Regions from separate parts of the Bacillus carboniphilus genome, predicted to be linked through region 3. Evidence: predicted binding sites of a transcription regulator. Region 3 holds the regulator's gene; each other region holds the start of a gene.
The links. The regulator LexA, encoded in region 3, represses DNA repair genes until DNA is damaged. The targets are predictions, from matches to a motif close to CGAACATATGTTCG.
Positions count from the first base shown of each region.

Region 1: a site for LexA is predicted at 1,187-1,200, ahead of LC087_RS06880 (Y-family DNA polymerase). Genes of this name have one in related genera too.
Region 2: a site for LexA is predicted at 4,747-4,760, ahead of LC087_RS01275 (YhjD family protein). Genes of this name have one in related genera too.

Region 1 covers NZ_CP129013.1:1,331,836-1,339,087, reverse strand. Annotated here, with positions in the region: gene katA (catalase KatA) at 1-956, shown strand, start outside; gene LC087_RS06880 (Y-family DNA polymerase) at 1,264-2,475, shown strand; gene LC087_RS06875 (YolD-like family protein) at 2,472-2,807, shown strand; gene LC087_RS06870 (HPr family phosphocarrier protein) at 3,020-3,271, opposite strand; gene LC087_RS06865 (AMP-binding protein) at 3,485-3,778, shown strand; gene LC087_RS06860 (hypothetical protein) at 4,065-4,598, shown strand; gene LC087_RS06855 (hypothetical protein) at 4,609-5,031, shown strand; gene LC087_RS06850 (hypothetical protein) at 5,084-5,737, opposite strand; gene LC087_RS06845 (hypothetical protein) at 5,724-5,864, opposite strand; gene LC087_RS06840 (hypothetical protein) at 5,897-6,544, opposite strand; gene LC087_RS06835 (hypothetical protein) at 6,772-6,981, opposite strand.
Region 2 covers NZ_CP129013.1:243,521-250,772, forward strand. Annotated here, with positions in the region: gene LC087_RS01255 (ankyrin repeat domain-containing protein) at 1-356, shown strand, start outside; gene LC087_RS01260 (NADH:flavin oxidoreductase/NADH oxidase family protein) at 931-2,163, shown strand; gene LC087_RS01265 (hypothetical protein) at 2,311-2,637, shown strand; gene LC087_RS01270 (flagellin N-terminal helical domain-containing protein) at 2,709-3,944, opposite strand; gene LC087_RS01275 (YhjD family protein) at 4,395-4,727, opposite strand; gene LC087_RS01280 (TVP38/TMEM64 family protein) at 4,926-5,540, shown strand; gene lepB (signal peptidase I) at 5,596-6,114, shown strand; partial or broken gene addB (helicase-exonuclease AddAB subunit AddB) at 6,352-7,252, shown strand, end outside.
Region 3 covers NZ_CP129013.1:901,670-908,921, reverse strand. Annotated here, with positions in the region: partial or broken gene glnA (type I glutamate--ammonia ligase) at 1-487, shown strand, start outside; gene LC087_RS04615 (nucleotidyltransferase family protein) at 1,914-2,894, shown strand; gene lexA (transcriptional repressor LexA) at 3,029-3,649, opposite strand; gene yneA (cell division suppressor protein YneA) at 3,804-4,184, shown strand; gene LC087_RS04600 (YneB family resolvase-like protein) at 4,265-4,972, shown strand; gene LC087_RS04595 (DUF896 domain-containing protein) at 4,938-5,162, shown strand; partial or broken gene tkt (transketolase) at 5,294-7,252, shown strand, end outside.

The DNA of each region.
Region 1 (7,252 bases), 430 kb from region 3:
CGCTGTCTCCTGAATCCTTGCATCAAGTGACCATACTCATGTCCGATCGTGGAATTCCAGCCACGTTTCGTCATATGAATGGATATGGAAGCCATACTTTTAAATGGGTAAATGAAAATGGTGAAGGAGTTTGGGTGAAGTACCATATTAAAACGGAACAAGGAATTAACAATTTAACGTCAGAGGTGGCTGAAAAACTTGCTGGAGAAAACCCTGATTATCATACGGAAGAACTTTTTAATGCGATTGAAAATGGAGATTTTCCTTCTTGGAAAGTGTATGTACAGATTATGCCTTTAGAAGATGCGGATACGTATCGATTTGATCCTTTTGATGTCACAAAGGTGTGGTCTCATAAAGATTATCCATTAATAGAAGTCGGTCGTATGGTTCTGAATAAGAATCCAGAAAATTATTTTGCAGAAGTTGAGCAAGCAACGTTTTCACCTGGTTCATTTGTTCCAGGAATTGAAGCTTCTCCTGACAAAATGTTGCAAGGGCGTTTATTTGCTTATGCAGATGCTCATCGTTACCGAGTAGGTGCAAATCATAATCATCTACCAATTAATCGACCAAAAACAGAAGTTCACAATTATCAACGAGATGGCCAGATGACCTTCCATAATAACGGCGGAGGTTCCACCTATTATGAGCCAAATAGCTTTGGCGCCCCTAAAGAGACACCTGAAAATAAACAAACGCCGTATGAGGTTTCAGGTGTAGCAGATAGTACTTCATATGATCATCACGATCATTATACACAAGCAGGGGACTTATATCGTTTAATGAATGAAGAGGAGCGTGAACGTCTCGTTGAAAATATCGTAAATGCCATGAAGCCAGTCGAGAAAGAAGAAATTAAACTTCGTCAAATTGAGCATTTCTATAAAGGTGACCCAGAATACGGAGCAAGAGTAGCGGAAGGATTAGGGTTATCTGTACCACAAGAAGCGTAATTTTTAAGAGAAAGGCAATTGTCTTTCTCTTTTTTCTACGTGAAAAATAGTTTAATAGACATCGTTACTACTGCGACAATCATAAATCGTCCCCCCTATTTTTATCCATGTTTTACTGCGAACTTACTTCCTAACCATGCTCCAATGCTCGTTCCAATCGCTAGAATGATTCCGTAAACTACCATTGAATAAGAACGTATATTCCCATAAGATAAGAATATACTAATAATCGAACGTATATTCTTATGGTGGTGAGGTTACGGTGGACTACAGTCAGTTCTCTAAACAAAAAATTTTATGTGTGGACATGAAAAGCTTTTATGCAAGCTGCTCTGCTGTTTTAATGGGGCTTGATCCACTTGACTGTTACTTAGCGGTTGTAGGTGATAAAGATCGTAAAGGAAGCGTCGTATTAGCTGCCTCTCCTAAATTAAAGAAAGAGTACGGCATTAAAACGGGTGCACGATTATTTGAAATACCGAATGATCCTAAAATTCACATTGTCCATCCGAAAATGGCTTTATTCGTACGAATTTCAACTGAAATTAGCCGTCTGTTTCATCGTTATGTGCCTAAGGAAGCGATTCATACGTATAGCATTGATGAAAGTTTTATTAAGGTAGATGGAGCGGAAAGGTTATGGGGAGGTGCTGTTCAAATTGCTGAACGGATACGAGATGATTTGCGTCATTTATTTCAACTTCCATGTGCCATTGGGATTGGTCCTAATATGCTGATGGCAAAGCTTTGTTTAGATTTAGAGGCGAAGCAAAAGGGAATTGCTGAATGGACATATGAGGACGTGCCAAAAAAACTTTGGAAAGTTAAACCATTAAGTGAAATGTGGGGAATTGGCAGTCGGGTAGAGAATACATTAAATAAGATGGGAATTTTTGATGTAGGTCAGCTTGCTCGATTTCCTCTTGAACAACTAGAGAAGAAGTTTGGAGTGATGGGAAATCAGCTTTACTATCATGCATGGGGAGTAGATTTATCAGAGGTTGGTACGCCGATTGTCAAAGGACAAATTAGCTACGGGAAAAGTCAAATTTTACTTCGAGATTATCATGATCCTTCAGAAGTGAAACATGTCATTCTAGAAATTGCCGAAGAGGTGGCACGCAGGGCAAGAAATGATCACAAAATAGGTCGAACGATTACACTAGGAATTGGCTACAGTAAGAACGAGCAAGGAGGGGGCTTTCATCGTGCTAAAACGATTGATCACCCCACCAATATAACAATGGATATTTATCAAACATGCTTGCAACTATTTGAACAATTTTATCAACATAAAACAGTTAGAAAAATATCGATTGCACTTTCGAATATTGAGGATGATCAATGTATGCAATTAGACTTATTTTCTCCTAATCGGGTCAAGGAGCATCAATTAGGCTATGCAATGGATAAAATTAGGGATAAATATGGGAGTGCCTCTTTACTTAGAGCCGTTTCTTATACCAAAGCAGGCACAGCTGTTTATCGAAGTAAATTATTAGGGGGGCATAAAGCATGATACGTGATCGCGGAACGATAAAGTGGACATCAATGATGCTTCCAGAGCATGTGAAACAGCTGAAGGAGTGGACGAAAGAAGACGGCTTTGAAACAATGCCAGAGCTTGATGAACAACAACTTGAAGAAATAAATGAACTGATTTATGAGTCAATAACGCTAGGTACACAACTAACGATGGTGTATTTTGACCATCATCAACGTAAAGCGATAACTGGAATTGTACATTCTGTAGATGAGCTTAATCGAACAATAAACGTGGTATCTAGAGAGGGAAGTACTTTTGAAATTCCGTTCAGCTCAATCATACAAGTGAACCTAAATAAAACATAAAGTTACCATCGCAATTACATGAAGATGAATATATGAAGAAATAGGGTCCTTTCTTAACCTTGCAGAATATAATAGTAGTGGATCTAAAAAAACACCTCTGACCCTCTAGCGTGGAAAACTAGAGGGTTTTAGTATGTGGTGAATATCGTTCTCACATACTTCAAGTGAATAAACATGCGTTGGCTCTAATAAGTAGGTGCAAAAGTTTTAGCTTAACCAATTACTTCGATAAAAGGAAGTTCCGTTAGCTTTGTTAAGTCAGGTAATTTATCATTTTCTGATTCCGTCATAAATTCAATAATATCTCCATTTTGAAGCGATAAAGCTAAAATGCCTAATAAACTTTTTGCGTCAACAACCCAATGTTCTTTTTTTACTAAAATCGTTTCAGAATAAAGGTTAGCTGTTTGGACAAACAAAGAAGCTGTTTCTGCAAAAACAGGTTGTTTAATTTGTACTTTCATTCTATTCTCATCTCCTAGTCAATTTCATGTGATTTTTTGAACAATCTATTACTAAGTTTATCATATTAAAAGTAGTATGAGGTAGTACCATTTAGTCTCCGAATGAGTAATTAGAAAATTTAGAAAGAAAACAAGGACTTTTGTCCTTTTTATAAAATATAAATATATAGAGGGAGTGAAAGCGTTTACGATAAGGAGGAAAAAACTGTGTACATGACATTAGGTTCACTATTTAATCAAACAGTAGAAAGGTTTTCCAAAAAAGAAGCCATTGTTGATTTGACACAAAATATTCGCTGGACGTACCAAGAATGGGATCATGAAGTGAATAAGGTGGCGCAGGCTCTTATAAATGAAGGTGTTCGAAAAGGAGATAGGGTGTCAACATTTTCATTTAATACCATTGAATTTGCAACATTGTTTTTTGCATGCAGCAAAATAGGGGCAGTTATTAATCCGATCAATTTTCGTTTAAAAGAAAGAGAACTTTCATTAATCCTAACTTGATCTATCCAGGGCAAAGGGTTCGGGTTAAATAATGGACTTTCTGAACGATCTAATCAACCTAACGCAAGGTCAACTATTCCTAAAATATTGGTGGTTGTGGCTTAGTTTGATAGTTATGTTTTTAGTCTATTGGGTCAATACTGATTGATACCTTCTTTGATAATATGACAAAACCCACTTCTAAAGAGGAGGGCTTTTTCTATTTTATTCCTTTTTTTGTTTACATCCATAAATTTTCCTAGTAAAATGTTAAACTGTTATAAATTAATTACATAGGAGGAAGACCATGAGTAAGATTAAAAAATTATTGATAGTAACATTATTTGCTATTGCAGGATATGCTATGATGCCTTCTGAAGAAGCTTCAGCCTCTCAAAACCGTGTATGCCAAGTAGGTTCAACTTGGGGGTGGGATAAACAAACATTGTGTTTAAGTGTTAACCAAAACGGGTGGGTCAAACCAGAGATTTACAGCGACGAGTCAAAAACTTATTATATAAAAGCCCAAATAATAAGTAAATCTTCAGGTACTCTTAGCAGTAGAAATATAATGATTAATAGAAGTAACCCTTATAACTATTTCACTTATTATTCTGGTTTCAGTAAATCTTCCTATCCATTAAAATTTTATGTAAGGTTTTATTCCGATTCTGCACGTACTAAATATCTTGGTGCGCTCAATCTCCTTATCTATACTGGCCTTATTAATAACAAACATAATCCACTCAAGCGAGTGGGTCTTTTTTTGTTTAGTTACCTTTTCCTGTTCAAATCTATCTATTTTTCTAGTATACTTTTAAATTGTTATACAAATATATAGGAGGAATATGATGAAAAATTTAAAGAAATTATTTCTAGTATCTATTTTAGTTATTGCAGGGTTTACTTTTATGCCTACTGAGGAAGCGCAAGCCTCTGGGGGATCGGGAGATTGTCAAAAAGGTTCTAATTGGGGTTTCAGTAATCAAACTTTATGTATTTACTCACAAAGTAATGGTGATATTATTGGGAAAATATATAGCAATGATTATGATAAGTCTACATACTATTTGACAATTAAACTACAAGAAAAAGTTGGGGGATCCATTAAAAATCACGCAACTCGTTATGACACCATAACTAATTCATCATTTGCTTATCAGAAATTCTATAGTATGCCACGAGGAAATTATAAGGTATATGTTAAATTTTATTCAGATTATGCACGCACAAAGTACCTTGGTGCTGCACAATCTCCATATTTTTATCATTAACAACAAAACCCACTCATTCGAGTGGGCTGTTTTTTTACATGTGATGTAAAATTTATTCTGATTTAGGAAAAAAAGCCGAATTTACAGAGGGTAGAGATTTTGCCATTGAAATAAGCTCTTTTTCTTTTATATTTCCTGAAATAACTACTGTTTTATCGCTATCAAAATAATAAAAATATTTATTATCTAACTCATCTACACCGATATAGCCAATATCAACATTACCGTTATCAATTGATATTTCTTCTATTATTGACTCTTCAAATGGCTCACGATCGAAAATTGAAATTGTAACTATATTTTTTTCATCCGCATATATCCAAACTGCTTTATCACTTTCATTAATTTCTAGTTTAACAAAATTGAATCCTTCCATAGGCAGAGATAAGCCTTCTTTATTAGTAAAGGTAGAATCATTAAAAATTTCTAGATTTGCATAACCGTTCATTATCCAGTTTTCTTTATATTCGTATAAGAAAACTGTATAAACATTTTTACCTATTGGAGATTGAATTCCAACAACACTATTTTTTCCTATTGTTGTCTCAAAAATAATGTCATCCTTTTTGGGGAGAACTTTATTTCCATCCTTAAAAGTCACCTCATATTGATATTGAACTGCATCTGAAGGGAACAAGACACCTTCTGGCGGATCTGAGATAGTAATAAAATCAACTTGCCTTTCAATAACTTTAATCTGTGTCACCATTAAGATCTTTGACACTTTCTATTTTTTTATCAACTTCTTTATTTTGTTCTTTAGAAAGCTCCTTTTCACAGCCTATTATAACCGTTGAAAAAATTAAAACAATTAATGTTAGTTTAATTTTCATGCCAAGCCTTCCTTTTATAAGTAGATAAAAGATTAGTAAGGATATTTTTCAGTTTTAGCAAGTTTCGTTTTATATTTTGGTCCAGACACAGTAATGTATTTTGAACTTTGTTTAGAGCAACTACTAGAAAGATAATAATAATTACCTTTCCATGTTTCTGCAATCACTCCATAATCAATCCATCCCCAATCACCTGGTCTGACTGTTATAGAAGTAGATTGTGACTTAGTCCAAGATTGACTACCTCCGATATTGAATCCAACTTCTCCTTTAATTACACCCCAACTCACTTTAGTACTACCACTAACACTTCCAGATACAGTAGTAGTACCAGATAATTGGGACACCTCAGTTAGATTATTTTTTGACTTGTTGATTACTCTACTCCCAGATCCGTTGCTTGCTTTTTTAAATCCTGAAGATTTCCTACTTCCATCAAATTCATATCCAGCAACACATGCATTTGCTTTCAAAGGACCGTCTTTGGGATTTATTTTTTCTTCTTTTTCAACAGTACTTTCAACTGGCAGTTCAACTATATTATCTTCATCTAAAAGATTAGAAAACTCTTCTTTTGGAATTTCATATTCAACTCCATCGACATAATAATAAGCATTTTGGATATTTTCAGTTTCTGTCTGATTAGAATTAGCAAACGATGTACTTGTTCCCGAAAACAAAAGAGCTGCGCCTAAAAAAAAGTTGCTGATAGAACATTGATGGTTTTTTTGGTATCAAATGAATCACCTTCCACATATACTATTTTTTTAAATACATGAAAATTATATAATAATATTTTTTTGAAATAAAGAAACATTTTACATTGTAATTTAATTGTAAATATTCTTATTTTTCAAACATTTTTCATATATAAAACCCACTCAAGTGAGTGGGTTGATAGCTCAACTTAATCTGGATACGTAATAATACGTTCGATTTTATCAATAGATACGAAATAAACAGCCTGGGGATTGTTTAAATCTTTTCCAGCAACCACTCCATTTTCCACTTTTTTAACAACGAGATTTTGAATATCCCCACTGTTAAGAAGTAAAGCTACTGCTCTGTTTATCTGACATTTTAGAATTTCAGCTAGCCCATCACAGGGGTGGTACATATTAATTAATCAACTCCTTCCCATAAAAAAAATCACATTATACTATATAAATATGAAAAACATATCTTCATGATTGGGTATATTATCAAATTTTTAATAAATTTTTCAAAATATTTTTTATATCATAAAAGGAAGGTTTACACCTCCCACGCGTCTACTTGCTCCTTTATGGAGTTTTTTTATTTAAAGAGTCATAACCTTCCCAATATAACCGCGCCCACAGCCACAAAGTTAAAGACGTCCTCAGCCGTAAACAGGCGATCCTTGACTA
Region 2 (7,252 bases), 660 kb from region 3:
CTAAAGATAAAAAGAATTATTATAACGAGTATATGGAATATATAGAAGATCCTAATATTGTGAATGATTCTGATGAGTCGTTACTCACTTATGCATGTATGCATGCAAGTATTGATATAATAGAGGACTTAGTTAATAGAGGAGCAAATATTAATTACTCAGATGATTGGGGATATACTCCATTACTAAATGCTATTGCGAGCGAAAGAGAAGTAGAAATCATTCAATTTTTATTAGAAAACGGTGCCAATCCAAATTTTACTCAAGAAGATGGTTTAACTGCATTACAGTTAGCTGAAGAAAATGGATATGATGATATTGTCGAAGCAATAAAATCTCATATGGATCAGGAATAAGGCTGTGGAACTATCCTTCACAGCTTTTTTCTCAGAGTAAGTAAGTATAAAAATCTGTCCTTATTTAGACGGTGCTTCAATTTTTGTCTAGCTCCAGCGCCCAGCGGCGGGTAGCGCTTTCGACGCACAGGAGGTGCTAGCATCATCGTTGCCCACAGGACGTGCGATGAACAGGAAGTTTTAGCATCAACGTTAGCCACAGGACGTGGCTGAACTTAGTTGATGATCCTTTGTGTAGTTGATGTTCCATTCTCTACGATAAGTCAACGGAGACGCCTCAAGGAGGGAGGTGGATCTACGTTTTCCACAGGACGTGGCGGTAGTTAGTAGATCCTCTACTTTCTGGCTTTTCGTGTTTCCTTTATCTCATGCGGCGATGCCCAGGACGGGCTAGCGTCAACGTTAGTCACAGGATATGACTGTTCTTAGTTGACGTTCCTTTCCTTTGCGTTGCTATACGGTCGCTTGCGCTTTTCTTAATAGTACGAAATGTTTGAAAGGGAGGATTGTATCAATATATAATATACAATATGTTTAAATGTTTAAACGTAAAAACATTAAAGGGTGTGATAACTTGAGTTCAAAAGAGGCTTTGTTTAGTCCTTTATCCTTACCTTGTGGAGCAACGATTAAAAATCGTTTTTTTAAAGCGGCGATGAGTGAATCTTTAGCAAATTCTAATTATGCACCTTCTGACATGCACACGACTCTTTATAAAAGATGGGCAGAAGGTGGGGCAGGTTTAATTCTTACTGGGAACGTTATGATTGATCCATCTGCTTTAGGAGAACCGAGAAACGTAGTTGTTGAAGATGAGAAAAATTTTGAAATGCTCAAAAAATGGGCTGTAGCAGGAAGAAAGGACGGGGCGCACATTTGGATGCAAATTAACCATCCAGGAAAGCAAACACCGAAATTCTTAACAAAGGAACCTGTCGCGCCAAGCAACGTACCTTTGAAAGGTGATGTGGAAAAATTTTTTGCTCCTCCTAGAGAGCTATTATCAAAAGAGATTAAAGAGATAATAGGAAGGTTTGCAGAAACAGCCAGAATAGCCAAGAAAGCTGGATTTACAGGTGTAGAAATACATGCAGCACACGGTTATTTAATTAATCAATTTTTATCCCCATACCATAATAAGCGACATGATGAGTGGGGAGGAAGTTTACAAAACAGGATGCGTTTTCTTGTTGATGTGTATAAGGAAATGAGAAAACAAGTAGGTGAGACGTTTCCAATAGGGGTAAAGTTAAATTCAGCAGATTTCCAAAAGGGCGGCTTTACTCAACATGAATCGTTAGAAGTGATCAAGAAATTAGATGAATTAGGTGTGGATCTCCTTGAAATATCCGGTGGCAATTATGAAAATCAAAATATGATTGATTTGCAAAAAGAGAGTACAAGAAAAAGAGAAGCCTATTTTATTGAATTTGCAGAAAAGGTGAAAGAACAAGTGGATATTCCTTTAGTGGTAACCGGTGGGTTTAAAACAGAAGAGGGTATGGCAGAAGCGTTATCAAGTGGAGCAGCAAATATGATTGGGATTGCAAGACAGATGGTCATTCAACCAGATTTACCTAATCAAATAAAGCAAGATCGATTCAAACCGTATTATTTGGATAAAGTGAAAACTCCATTGAAGATCTTTGATCAATCAGGGTTTAGTGAGTTATATTGGTATGAATATCAGATGAAAAGACTTGGTATGGGAAAAGAGCCTAAGCTCAAGCTAAGTGGCACAAGACTTTTGACTAGTACGTTGCTAAGTCAAGGACTACACACGTTTAAAAAGAGAAGAAGTAGTTAGAAACTATCGAATTCAGAAGAGAAAGAATGAACCATTGAATAGTTTATATAGGAAGAGAGATAGAGAAGTATGATTTGACCTTGAATGAGGTCTTTTTTTGTTCTGTGAAAAATATACTTCAATAAAACATAAAAAGGAGTGTAAAACATGACCTATCGCAATCCTATCAATATCGCATACAACTTTAAAAAGTTATTTTTAAGTGAAAATAATCCAGAATCCGTTCTTTTTAAATCTCTAGACTCCTCCCAACCTGTATCAATTTACGTAGAGTCTCTGACGGAAGATTGTGAGATTGATATTGAGATTAAAGGGAAAGAACGCCTGTTTTCAACGACACTTGTTGGATTGGATGCGACTGTTTTAGCCGGAAATCAAGTTTGCACAATTATTGCGAGATGTGTAAGTTGTCCGAATGAATGTGAATTAGAATATGGGCTGTCTATAGGAGACCCGAATACAAGAATTGAGTAGGATAAAGTATAAAAAAGCTGGTTCTCTTTAGAGAGCCAGCTTTTTGAAATTCAATCAGTCGTTTACTTCTATTATTGAAGTAATTGTAGTACGCCTTGTGGCATTTGGTTCGCTTGAGCAAGCATTGCTTGAGAAGCTTGAGCAAGGATTGAGTTTTTCGTTTGCTCCATCATTTCTTTTGCCATGTCTACGTCACGAATACGAGACTCAGCAGCTGTTAAGTTTTCGCTAGACGTATCAAGGTTCGTGATTGTATGTTCTAAACGGTTTTGTGTAGCACCTAACTTAGATCGCTCAGCTGATACTGAGTTAATTGCATTGTTAATTACAGTGATTGCATTAGAAGCATTTTCAGCTGTACTTACGTCAAGAGCTGCCTCGTTAGTAGTACTATTAGTTCCATCAGTAACTGTGTTAGTACCTGTGAAGCTAGCAGTTCCAGCAGTTCCAGTTAATCCTAAAGCTGCAGCTCTCATATCAGAAATTTCTAATGTTAAGCTTTGGTTTTGATTAGCCCCAATTTGGAATTGGAGGCCAGCACCAGCACCAGCGCCTCCTGTAATTACTCCAGAAACTGCATCAGTTGTAGTTCCATCATTAGCTGTACCACCTACTGTAACAGTTTCAGTAAATCCGTCTGTAGCTAATGCTTTATTTATTTCTGTTTCTAAAGCTGCAGCAGTTACTTTTGTACCACCAGCATCAGTAAAATCACCATCAATAGTTATTGTTTTAGCGTCTGTGTCAATTGTTGCTGCAGGTGTAGTCGCATCAGCTACTTTACCTGTTACAATAGTATATCCTTCAAGACCTGCACCTTCAGAAAAGTCAAATGTAAGTCCACCAACTGAAACTTGACCCGCACTTGTTCCAGAAAAACCATCTTCTTTTTCACCATTCAACAACTTTTGAGTATTAAACTCTGTCGTATTACCAATACGGTTAATCTCAGATGTTAGTTCGTTAATTTCTTTTTGAATTTCGTCACGGTCGTTAGTTGTATATGTGTCGTTTGATGCTTGTGTAGCAAGCTCGCGCATCCGTTGTAAGATTTCAGTTGTTTCGCTTAATGCACCTTCAGCCGTTTGGATTAACGAAATACCGTCTTGAGCGTTACGAGAAGCTTGGTCTAATCCGCGGATTTGTCCACGCATTTTTTCAGAAATAGCAAGACCTGTTGCGTCATCGCCAGCGCGGTTAATACGTAATCCAGAAGAAAGCTTTTCCATTGATTTTCCTTGTGCTTCATTTGCACCAGACAATTGTCTGTATGTGTTTAGTGCTGCTATGTTGTGGTTAATTCTCATTTTCTTTTCCCTCCATGAGTAAGATTTCAGTGTTTGTACATAAAATAAGCAAACACTTAAATATTATAGGCACATCCGTTTGCCTAATAGAAATACGTCAAATAGACGCTCAAAACTTATATCGGTTAAAATATAAAAAGTTTAATAGGAAATGAGATTTTTTATCGTTTGTCTTTTCATTTTCGTCGTGCAAACCGCTTATAAATAAACGAGATTATAGCAGTAACCATACAGCAGCAAGTGAAATATAAAAGGGAACAGAAAAGGCTTGATGCAAGGAGTTTAATAGATAGTTAAAGGTGTATAATTCTGGGGTATTTCTATTTTAGTTGTCATGAAAAAAAGTTTCTGTAATAAGGTTGATCCTGATAGCGAAAAGAGTAAAGTATCCCTACATCAAAATACTAAAAATTTTAGATAAAAAACCGATAATAAAAAAGTGGATGCCTCTTATTTTTGAAGATACTTTCTCATTATTAGGGCGACTTCCTCACGAATGGTTTGATGATTGAGCGAAAATTGTTTTTCGCTTTGGCGGTTATAGCATTTATATAAGGTAAAAGATTTCTCTCTCTTTTTTTGGACAACCTTGATTCCTTGCCTAGAAAGCTTTTTATTAACTTTTTGTAAATCTTGTTGACAACTTTCTATGGCTTGATTAATGATCATTACATACGTTTCTTTTAAAGGAAGGTTACTAAGTTGAAGAATTTCACGGTCTTGGTGAAAGACTTTTACAGCCATAGATAAAAAAAGATAGTTTTTCACACTTTCACTATCCATGACATACTCCCCCCCTTAAAGAACGTTTGTTCTGTTTTAATCATAATTTAAATAAAGGTTACAATCAACCATAAAAATAGCTTTAGTTTCAAGTTTGTCCGAAAAAGGTTAAAATAAAAGGAACAATATATGATTGATAAGATTAGTAATAGTGATTATTTACATAACTATGTGCCTTTATTAAAAAGGGGAATAGCCATGGACATCAATTCAATTTTTGACTTTATTACGATAGAAAATATTGAAAAAATTCTCCAAGAATATCGGGCTCTGGGGCCCTTGGCTGGAATTTTAATTACAATGCTAGAAGCTTTCTTGCCTATTTTGCCGCTTTTTTTGTTTATTGTAGCTAACGTCAACTCATTTGGGCTATGGGGTGGGTTTCTAGTTTCATGGTTAGGGGGATGTATAGGAGCGATTATTGTTTTTTTACTCGTCCGTAAATTTGGACAAGAGCGTTTTTTTCAATTTATACAAAAACATCGATCCATTAAGAAAATGATGAATTGGGTGGAACAGCATGGATTTGGCCCATTGTTTATTATGTTATGCTTTCCTTTTACTCCTGCGGCAGCCGTTAATATAGTAGCGGGCTTATCAAAAATCAGTATATGGCAGTTTATGTTAGCCGTATGTTCAGGTAAACTTGTTATGTTTTTTATGGTGAGCTTTATTGGGTATGATTTTTTTTCTCTAATTGAAAACCCTATAAAAACAGTTATTGCTGTAGTGGCAATTATTTTACTTTGGTTGATTGGAAAGCAAATTGAGCGACGGTTAAATCAATCACTTTCAGTTAATAAAGGAGAATAACAATAAACCTACAAACGGCCGATTATAAAGCATCTAAGAAGAGGAGGCGAAAACAATGTCACGAAAATTTTATATCATCTTGTTCGTAACTGTTAGTGTCATTTTGTTTGTTTTTCTCATACAATCCTCTTACGCTCAATATGAAGTAGAAGGAATTTCGATGGAGCCTACTGTTCATCAAGGTCATTATGTAGTTACAAACCAATGGGCTTATTTATTGACCGATATTGAAAGGTTTGACATTGTTGTCTTTTCCCCTTCAGATAATGAAGAAGAAGTGTTAGTGAAACGAGTGGTTGCCTTACCAGGGGAGAAATTAAAATATGAAGATGATCAGTTGTATATCAATGGTGAGCCTGTAGATGAGCCCTTTTTGAAAGCGAATCAGAAAAAACAGCCGTTCGGCCTACTAACTGGAGATTTCGAGTTACAGCAGTTAGAGAATACTTATGGAATGGAAGAGATTCCTGAAGGGTACGTTTTTGTCATGGGGGATAACCGCCTATATAGCCGAGATAGTCGTCATTTTGGGTTAATTGAGATAGATGAGATTATTGGTAAGGTCAAGCCATAAAAAGTTGTCTAATCAGTCGTTTCTTTCGGCTTAAGGACAGCTTTTTATTTTTGAGAGTGGGAAAGATCTAAAAGTCGAAAATATCTATAAGAAAAAGAGATTTTTAACCTATAAAAACGACTTTTGCAAAAAAACACCACCTATAAGAACTTTTCGTGTTGACGATATTAGTATAAAATAGAACTAATGTTTGTTAGTGGTGTGCAAAAAGTACCTGAAAACGAGAGGGGGAGAACAATGAGTGTTCGATTTTTAATTGGAAGAAGTGGTTCCGGAAAAACAGCCACAGTGATGAATGAGATTAAAGATAAATTATTGAAAGATCCAACAACTGAACGTCCTATTATTTATCTTGTTCCCGATCAAATGTCTTTTGCTGTCGGTTATCAGTTTGTAAAAGATAAACAATTAAAGGGGATTGCGAGGGCACAAGTTTTTAGTTTTTCTCGATTAGCTTGGCGTGTCCTTCAACAAGAGGGAGGAATGACAAGAAATCATATTTCCAGCACAGGAATCCATATGATCCTCCGAAAAATTATTGAACAGCATAAGAGTGAATTGAAAATTTTTGCGAAAGCGAGTGAAAAAAAGGGGTTTGTTGAGCAAATTGAAAAATTGTTAACAGAATTTAAACGTTATTGTGTGACCCCTGAAATGTTAAAAGAGTCTTCTCAAATTGAAGGTAATAACGTCCTTTCTGATAAATTACATGATTTAACCTTGCTTTATGGCGAGCTTGAGAAGAAAATGGCCTATCAATACATCGATGGTGAAGACTATTTAAGATTATTGGCAGAGAAAATAGAGGAATCAAGCTACCTTCAACACGCTGATATTTATGTGGACGGTTTTCATAGCTTCACTCCACAAGAGTATATCGTTTTGGACAAACTTATCAAAACGGCTCAGTCAGTGACATTTTCATTAACAATTGATAAACCTTTTCAAGATCATGCGCCTCATGAATTACACTTGTTTCGAATGACCGGTTTAACGTACCAGCAACTGAAAAAGATAGCCAATGAAGCAAATCAAGAGGTTGAACATAAGAAGCTATCAGGACAAGCACCTCGTTTTCATCATCAAACCTCGCTCCGTCACTTAGAAGAGCATTTTTATACAAGACCGACGATTTTGT
Region 3 (7,252 bases):
TAGCTTTACAGCTGTCACAAATCCTACAGTAAACTCTTATAAGCGGCTTGTTCCTGGATATGAAGCTCCATGTTATGTTGCGTGGTCTGCTCGTAATAGAAGTCCACTAATTCGTATTCCAGCTTCTAGAGGAATGAGTACAAGAGTTGAGGTTCGAAGTGTGGATCCTTCTGCGAACCCATATTTAGCAATGAGTGTTCTTTTAGCAGCAGGACTGGACGGAATTAAAAATAAATTATCAGCTCCAGCACCAATTGATCGAAACATTTATGTCATGTCTAAGCAAGAAAGAATTGAGAACGGAATCGTTGATTTACCAGCAACACTAGCAGACGCAATTGAAGAATTCAAATCTAATGAAGTAATGGTAAAAGCGTTAGGTGACCACCTATTCGAACACTTTGTAGAGGCAAAAGAAATTGAGTGGGATATGTTCCGCACGCAAGTTCACCCATGGGAACGTGATCAATACATGTCAAGCTATTAATCTATTAACCCCTTGAGGCATAAGGTATCGAGGGGTTTAAATTTGTGGGGAGTGTAATCCATAATAAAAAGGTATAAAAAAACAACCGACAAAAACACCCACAAAAAAATTGGGTGGTTATTCTGACACTCTACTTATAGAAGTATCGCCCTTAGAGCGTCTATTGTATATTGACCGTGGGTGTTACAGCACCTGTGGTCTTTTTTATTCTATGCTTGTCCTAAGATCATTATAACTGATTTGCAAAATAAAATGGACGCCTTGAGGGGCGTTTTTTTATTTGTGTTGATTAGTAATTTTTATAATATCATTTTTGTATACATTTATATTATGGACATTATCGATCTTGTGAGTAGTTCTTTCTTCGTCATTTAGTTGAATGTACTTATTATTTTCATTATTAAAACCTAATCGGCAAATACATTTTCTTATACTATCATCAATTAAGACCTCTAATTGAGTGGAAAATAATATAAATATTACCATGTAAAATGAAATGACAGGTACCCTATACAACTAAAAGCTCTTTTATAATTTTTTAATGTCTTCTCATTTGGTTGCTTGATCATAAACATGGGGTTCGGTATTACATAACAAATGGAATGAAGAGGTAAAGGGTGAAAATTTTAAAAAATGAGGTAACTTAACAGCAACCGCTATAAACGAAGGAACAGTGAAGGAACAGAATAAAGTAATAGAGGTTGTTTAAAAAGTCCTAAAAAAATGTCGGTTGAATAACTTTGTTGGTTTGCTTTTCCGCTCCTCAGACGCACACGATGTGCTAGCGCAGGCGTTAGCTCTCGCGACGTAGTTGTACTTAGCCTGTGATCCTTAAGGAGACCGCCTCGTTCTTGTCTAGCTTCAGCCCTTACACCGGAGACGCCTAAAGGATTTAGGTGGATCTACGTTAGTTACAGGACGTGACTGTTCTTAGTAGATCTTCAGAAATAGTTAAACATTTTGTGAAGGTAAAAAACACCTTCACAAAATGTTCTCCTTATGCTTGTCAGGTGTGAACAAAGGGCTTCAGCTTTTTTTTCAGCGTTCATTTTTCCCTACTTTTTAAACACGCACTAATAAAACAAAATACTTATAGCACAACACATTGTACTATGTTCAAAAATATTATCTTATATTTTTAGAATAAGTAGTATTAGAAACAATTTAAACTCATATCCATGATAAAAAAGAAGTTTTGTACATCCATTCTTTGTCTTAAACCGACTTTTTCAGTTTAAGAAATGTATGAATTCAGAAGTGATGTCAATGAAGAATATCATTGTCCTTAGAAAAATTAAGACTTTTAAATAAAAGAAGTAAAAATAAAGGTTGTCAGACATACATTAATAAAAGATGTCCAAATCGACTTTTTCAATTAGAAATAATATCGAAAAGATGTTAAAAATTCTTTAATAGGGTGATATAGATGGATTTACAACAATATTTAAAGGCTTCTCAAATAAACATGAGTGACGAAGTGTTGGCTGATATAAAAGTTAATTGGAATGAGTTATCGAAAATATGTGATGATTACATGGATAAAAGGGGTGATTTATACGCCGCTGGTCATCTTCTTACAGAAAAATTAAAAGCTGCACCTTGCGCAAATATTGTACATTTTCGGACTGTAAATTCTAGTACTCTTTTAGATAAGGTTGTACAAAAAGTAAAAAAGAAGCAGGAAGTGATTAATAAAGAGAATTACTTAAGTAAAATGACCGACCTTATCGAAATTAAAATGCTACACCTTTATAAACAGGATTGGAAAAAAATCAATCAGTTTATAAAAGGAGAAATTAATAAAGATGTCACTGCCATAGCCTATATAAATAAAGAAAATGGATTAAAAAGTTTATATGAATCTGAAGAATGTGAAATAAAACATCACCCTAATGGTTATCAATTTGTTCAGTATCAGATTGAAATAAAGCCATTCAATCACATATACACAGCAAATGTGCAAGTTAGGACTCTCTTTGAAGAAGCTTGGAGTCAAGTGGATCTTGATTTTAACTATCCTGTTCAAGTAAATAACCGACTTGCAAACAGTTATATAAAATACATTAATCGTCTGGCAGAAATAGCAGATGAAATGAGTTCCTCTCTTAACTATTTAAGGACTGAATTTGATGGATTCGCTGAAAGACAAGAAGCTAAACAAAAGGAAAAAGAAGCAAATGTTCTGTTGTTGAAAGAAAAAATTAATAAGTTAGAAATTGAAACAAATAAAAAGAATGAAATGAGTGAATTGGTAGACTATATTAATCAGGAACAAACTGAATACAACGATGATTTTAAACTAATTTCAAATAGTTTTTCTACTACTTCATTAGATGAAATCTATAAGAATATGTATAAAGGTTCTAGAAACAATATACCAACCCCACCGCAAAGTATTAGAAAATGATGAATAAGAGGATTTATATCATAATAAAGAGGAAGATTCATAATAAATAAAATCACTTCAGTAGTTAAGTCTGGTGTCAACCAACATAGTTGACACCTCTCATTAGGGGAATAAATTATACCTTCACATGGGCATTAATGCATGGTGCGATATAAGCCAATCACTTTACCTAATATCGAAACATTTCTAACAATAATTGGCGCCATTGTCGAATTTTCTGGCTGTAATCTAATAAAATCTTTTTCTTTAAAAAATCTTTTTACAGTTGCTTCATCATCTTCTGTCATTGCTACAACGATATCACCATTTACAGCTGTTTGTTGCTGCTTCACAATGACTTTATCTCCGTTTAGAATTCCTGCTTCAATCATACTGTCACCAACGATTTCAAGCATGAATACATTTTCATCATTAATGTTGTAACGATCAGGAAGTGGGTAGTATTCTTCTATATTTTCAATTGCAGTAATTGGCAAACCAGCAGTTACTTTACCAATTACAGGAACGTTCACCACCCCAGATTGAGGAATCTCTACTTCCTCTCCACTTAAAATCTCAATCGCTCTCGGTTTTGTTGGATCACGTCGAATCAAACCTTTAGATTCCAGACGTGACAAGTGGCCATGTACTGTTGAACTTGATGCTAGTCCAACAGCTTCGCCAATTTCGCGTACAGAAGGTGGGTATCCTTTTTTTCTAACTTCATCTTTTATAAAGTCTAAAATATCTTGTTGCCGTTTAGAAAGTTTTTTCATCGTCTGCACCTCGTTCCCGGTTAATTAGGATAAGTATAGCATGTTTTTCCTTTATATACAAACGTAAGTTCGAAAAACAAGTTGATAAAAACGTTTGTTCGTGTTTATAATAAGAGTAATAAAAAGAGAACAAACATTCTGATGAGGTGAAAAAATGGATAAGTACTCAATATCATTTTATTTTCTATTTATTGTTGTTGTTGCAGTTGGTTTTGGGGCATTGGTTGAGTCTGAAGAAGAATTGGACAACTATGTTATGATTGAAGTACAATCAGGAGATAGTTTATGGAACTTGTCTAAACAATTTCAAGATTATCATTCACTCTCTGACAGCGAGTTTGTTAATTGGGTCGAGGAGAAAAATGAACTTATAGATGAAAAAATTCAAACTGGTGAAAGGCTAATCATTCCTATTCAAGTAGAAGAAGAACATGTTGAAAATGACTATGTCACTTTAAGTGGATGTTCAAAAATGAAGGGAGAAACATCCCAGAAGAACGGACAACATTGTACTTTTTTGGTTCATGAAGAGTAAAAAGGTCATACATGGAAGTTCTTCTTCGGAAAAAATATTTTGTTTTTCTATGATTATATACGATTAGTGGAGTGTGAAGGTTGAGAGCTTTAGTTTATTGTAGAATAAGTACAAACAAACAGCAGCAAGAAACATCTCTATCAAGACAAAAAGAAGAATTGCTTTTATTGGCAAATCAGTATCACTTTGAAGTTGTGGAAACTATTGTAGAAAAAGCAAGTGGATATGATTTAGAAAGAGAAGGAATTTTTCAAATAATAGAACATATAAACCAAAAATCAGTTGATTATTTATTAATTCAAGATGAAACAAGATTAGGAAGAGGAAATGCAAGAATAGCCCTTATTCACTTCTTAAAGAAGGCGGGAGTGAAAATTTTTACAGTGAACCATCGAGGTGAGCTTCTTTTATCAGAGGCAGATTCGATGGTTCTTGAAATCGTAAGTATAGTTGAAGAGTATCAACGTAAAATTCATAATTTGAAAATTAAAAGAGGAATGAAAAAAGCAATTGAGCGAGGTTATAAACCTCAAAACAATTTAAAGAACCTCCATCAAAGTACTGGTAGGGAAATGATTGAAGTCCCTGTTGAAGAGATTGTAAGACTTAGAAAAAATAAGCTTACTTTTTCTGAAATTGCAGCTACTTTAAGGGGGTTTGGATACGAGGTCTCTAAAGCAACTGTTCATCGAAGGTATCAACACTATATTGAGGAAAATGAAAAGAATTTATTGACAGGGAGGAAATCAACAGATGTTATCAAAAGAAAAAATGAATCGAATAAATGAACTTTCCAAAAAATCAAAAAATGAAGGATTAACAAATCAAGAACAAAAAGAACAAGAAGGGTTAAGAAAGGAATATTTATCGGCTTTTCGAGGAAATATGAAAAAGACACTAAAAAACGTAAAAATTGTCGATCCAAAAGGAAATGATGTAACTCCAAGAAAATTAAGGAATGACCAAAATTTTCATTAATATTTACGAAATAGAAAATTATTAAGTTGTACGTACCTTTTTCGGTTTTTTCGTCAAAAATGGTTGTATGTTTTTCTTTGTAAGGATATTATAAGGGAGTAGTTTAGATTGAAAAGAAAGGATGGTCTTAAATGACACATTCAATAGATGCTCTATCTATTAATACAATTCGAACATTATCAATTGACGGAGTAGACAAAGCTAACTCTGGACACCCAGGTATGCCAATGGGAGCTGCTCCAATGGCATACGCACTATGGACTAATTATATGAATCACAATCCTAAAAACCCCAATTGGTTTAATAGGGATCGTTTTGTCCTCTCGGCAGGTCACGGTTCTATGCTTTTATATAGTATGCTTCATTTATGTGGTTATGACGTCTCAATGGATGATTTAAAATCATTCCGACAATGGGGTAGTAAAACTCCTGGACATCCTGAATATGGACATACGGCAGGTGTTGATGCCACAACTGGACCTTTAGGTCAAGGTATTGCAATGGCTGTTGGTATGGCAATGGCAGAAAGACATTTGGCTGGTACATACAATCGTGATCAATTTTCAATTGTAGATCACTTTACTTATGCTATTTGTGGTGATGGTGATTTAATGGAAGGGGTTTCTTCTGAAGCTGCTTCATTAGCTGGTCACTTAAAATTGGGTAGATTAGTTGTTCTATATGATTCAAATGATATTTCATTAGACGGAGATTTAGACCGTTCGTTCTCTGAAAATGTAGAGCAAAAATTCACTGCAAAAGGTTGGCAAGTCATTAGAGTCGAGGATGGAAATGATGTTAGTGCTATTTCTAAAGCAATAGCCGAAGCAAAGCAAGATATGGACCGCCCAACATTAATTGAAGTTAAGACAACCATTGGTTACGGCTCTCCTAATCGTGCAGGCACTTCTTCTGTTCATGGTGCTCCATTAGGTAGTGAAGAAAGCAAATTAACAAAAGAAACGTATTCATGGACTCATGAACCATTCCATGTTCCAGATGAAGTTTATGCACACCTTAAGAAAGTAGTGGAAGAAGCTGGGGTGACTAAAGAAGCAGAGTGGAATGAACTTTACAATGAATATAAAAAAGCATTTCCAGAATTAGCAGAACAGCTTACTCTTGCCATGAACAATCAACTACCAGAAGGCTGGGATACTGATATTCCTGTTTACGAAGAAGGGTCAAGCGTTGCAACTCGTGCTTCTTCAAGCGAAGTCCTAAATGGTATTGCTAAAAATTTAGCATCATTGTTTGGTGGTTCTGCTGACTTAGCTAGCTCGAATAAAACGATGATGAAAGATTTAGGTGATTTTACTGCTGAGGATTATAGCGGGCGTAATATTTGGTTTGGAGTGAGAGAATTTGCTATGGGTGCAGCCTTAAATGGTATGGCATTACATGGTGGAGTAAACGTATTTGGTGGAACTTTCTTCGTTTTCTCTGATTACCTTCGACCAGCAATTCGGTTAGCAAGCTTTGATGAACTTACCTGTAACCTATGTGTTTACACATGATAGTATTGCAGTAGGTGAAGATGGTCCAACTCATGAACCAATTGAACAATTGCCTTCTCTACGTGCAATGCCTAACTTATCTGTTGTTCGTCCAGCTGATGGAAATGAAACAGCGGCAGCATGGAAACTAGCACTTGAATCGACTTCTACACCAACTGTATTAGTGCTTAGCAGACAAAACTTAAAAACTATGCCTTCCACAAAAGAAAAAGCTTATGAAGGAGTTTCTAAAGGTGCTTACATTGTTTCAGGCTCTACGAAGGAAACGCCAGATGCTTTATTATTAGCAACCGGTTCTGAAGTGAATCTTGCCGTTGATGCTCAAGAGGAGCTTTTAAAAGAAGGAATTGATGTATCAGTTATTAGTATGCCTTCATTTGACCGTTTTGAAGCGCAATCAAAAGAATATAAACAATCAGTTATTCCAAAAGAGGTTCGTAAGCGTTTAGCCATTGAAATGGCCTCTCCATTAGGTTGGGAACGCTATACTGGTGACGAAGGTGAATTGTTAGCTATTAATACATTTGGAGCTTCTGCACCTGGTGAAAAGATTATGAAAGAATACGGGTTTTC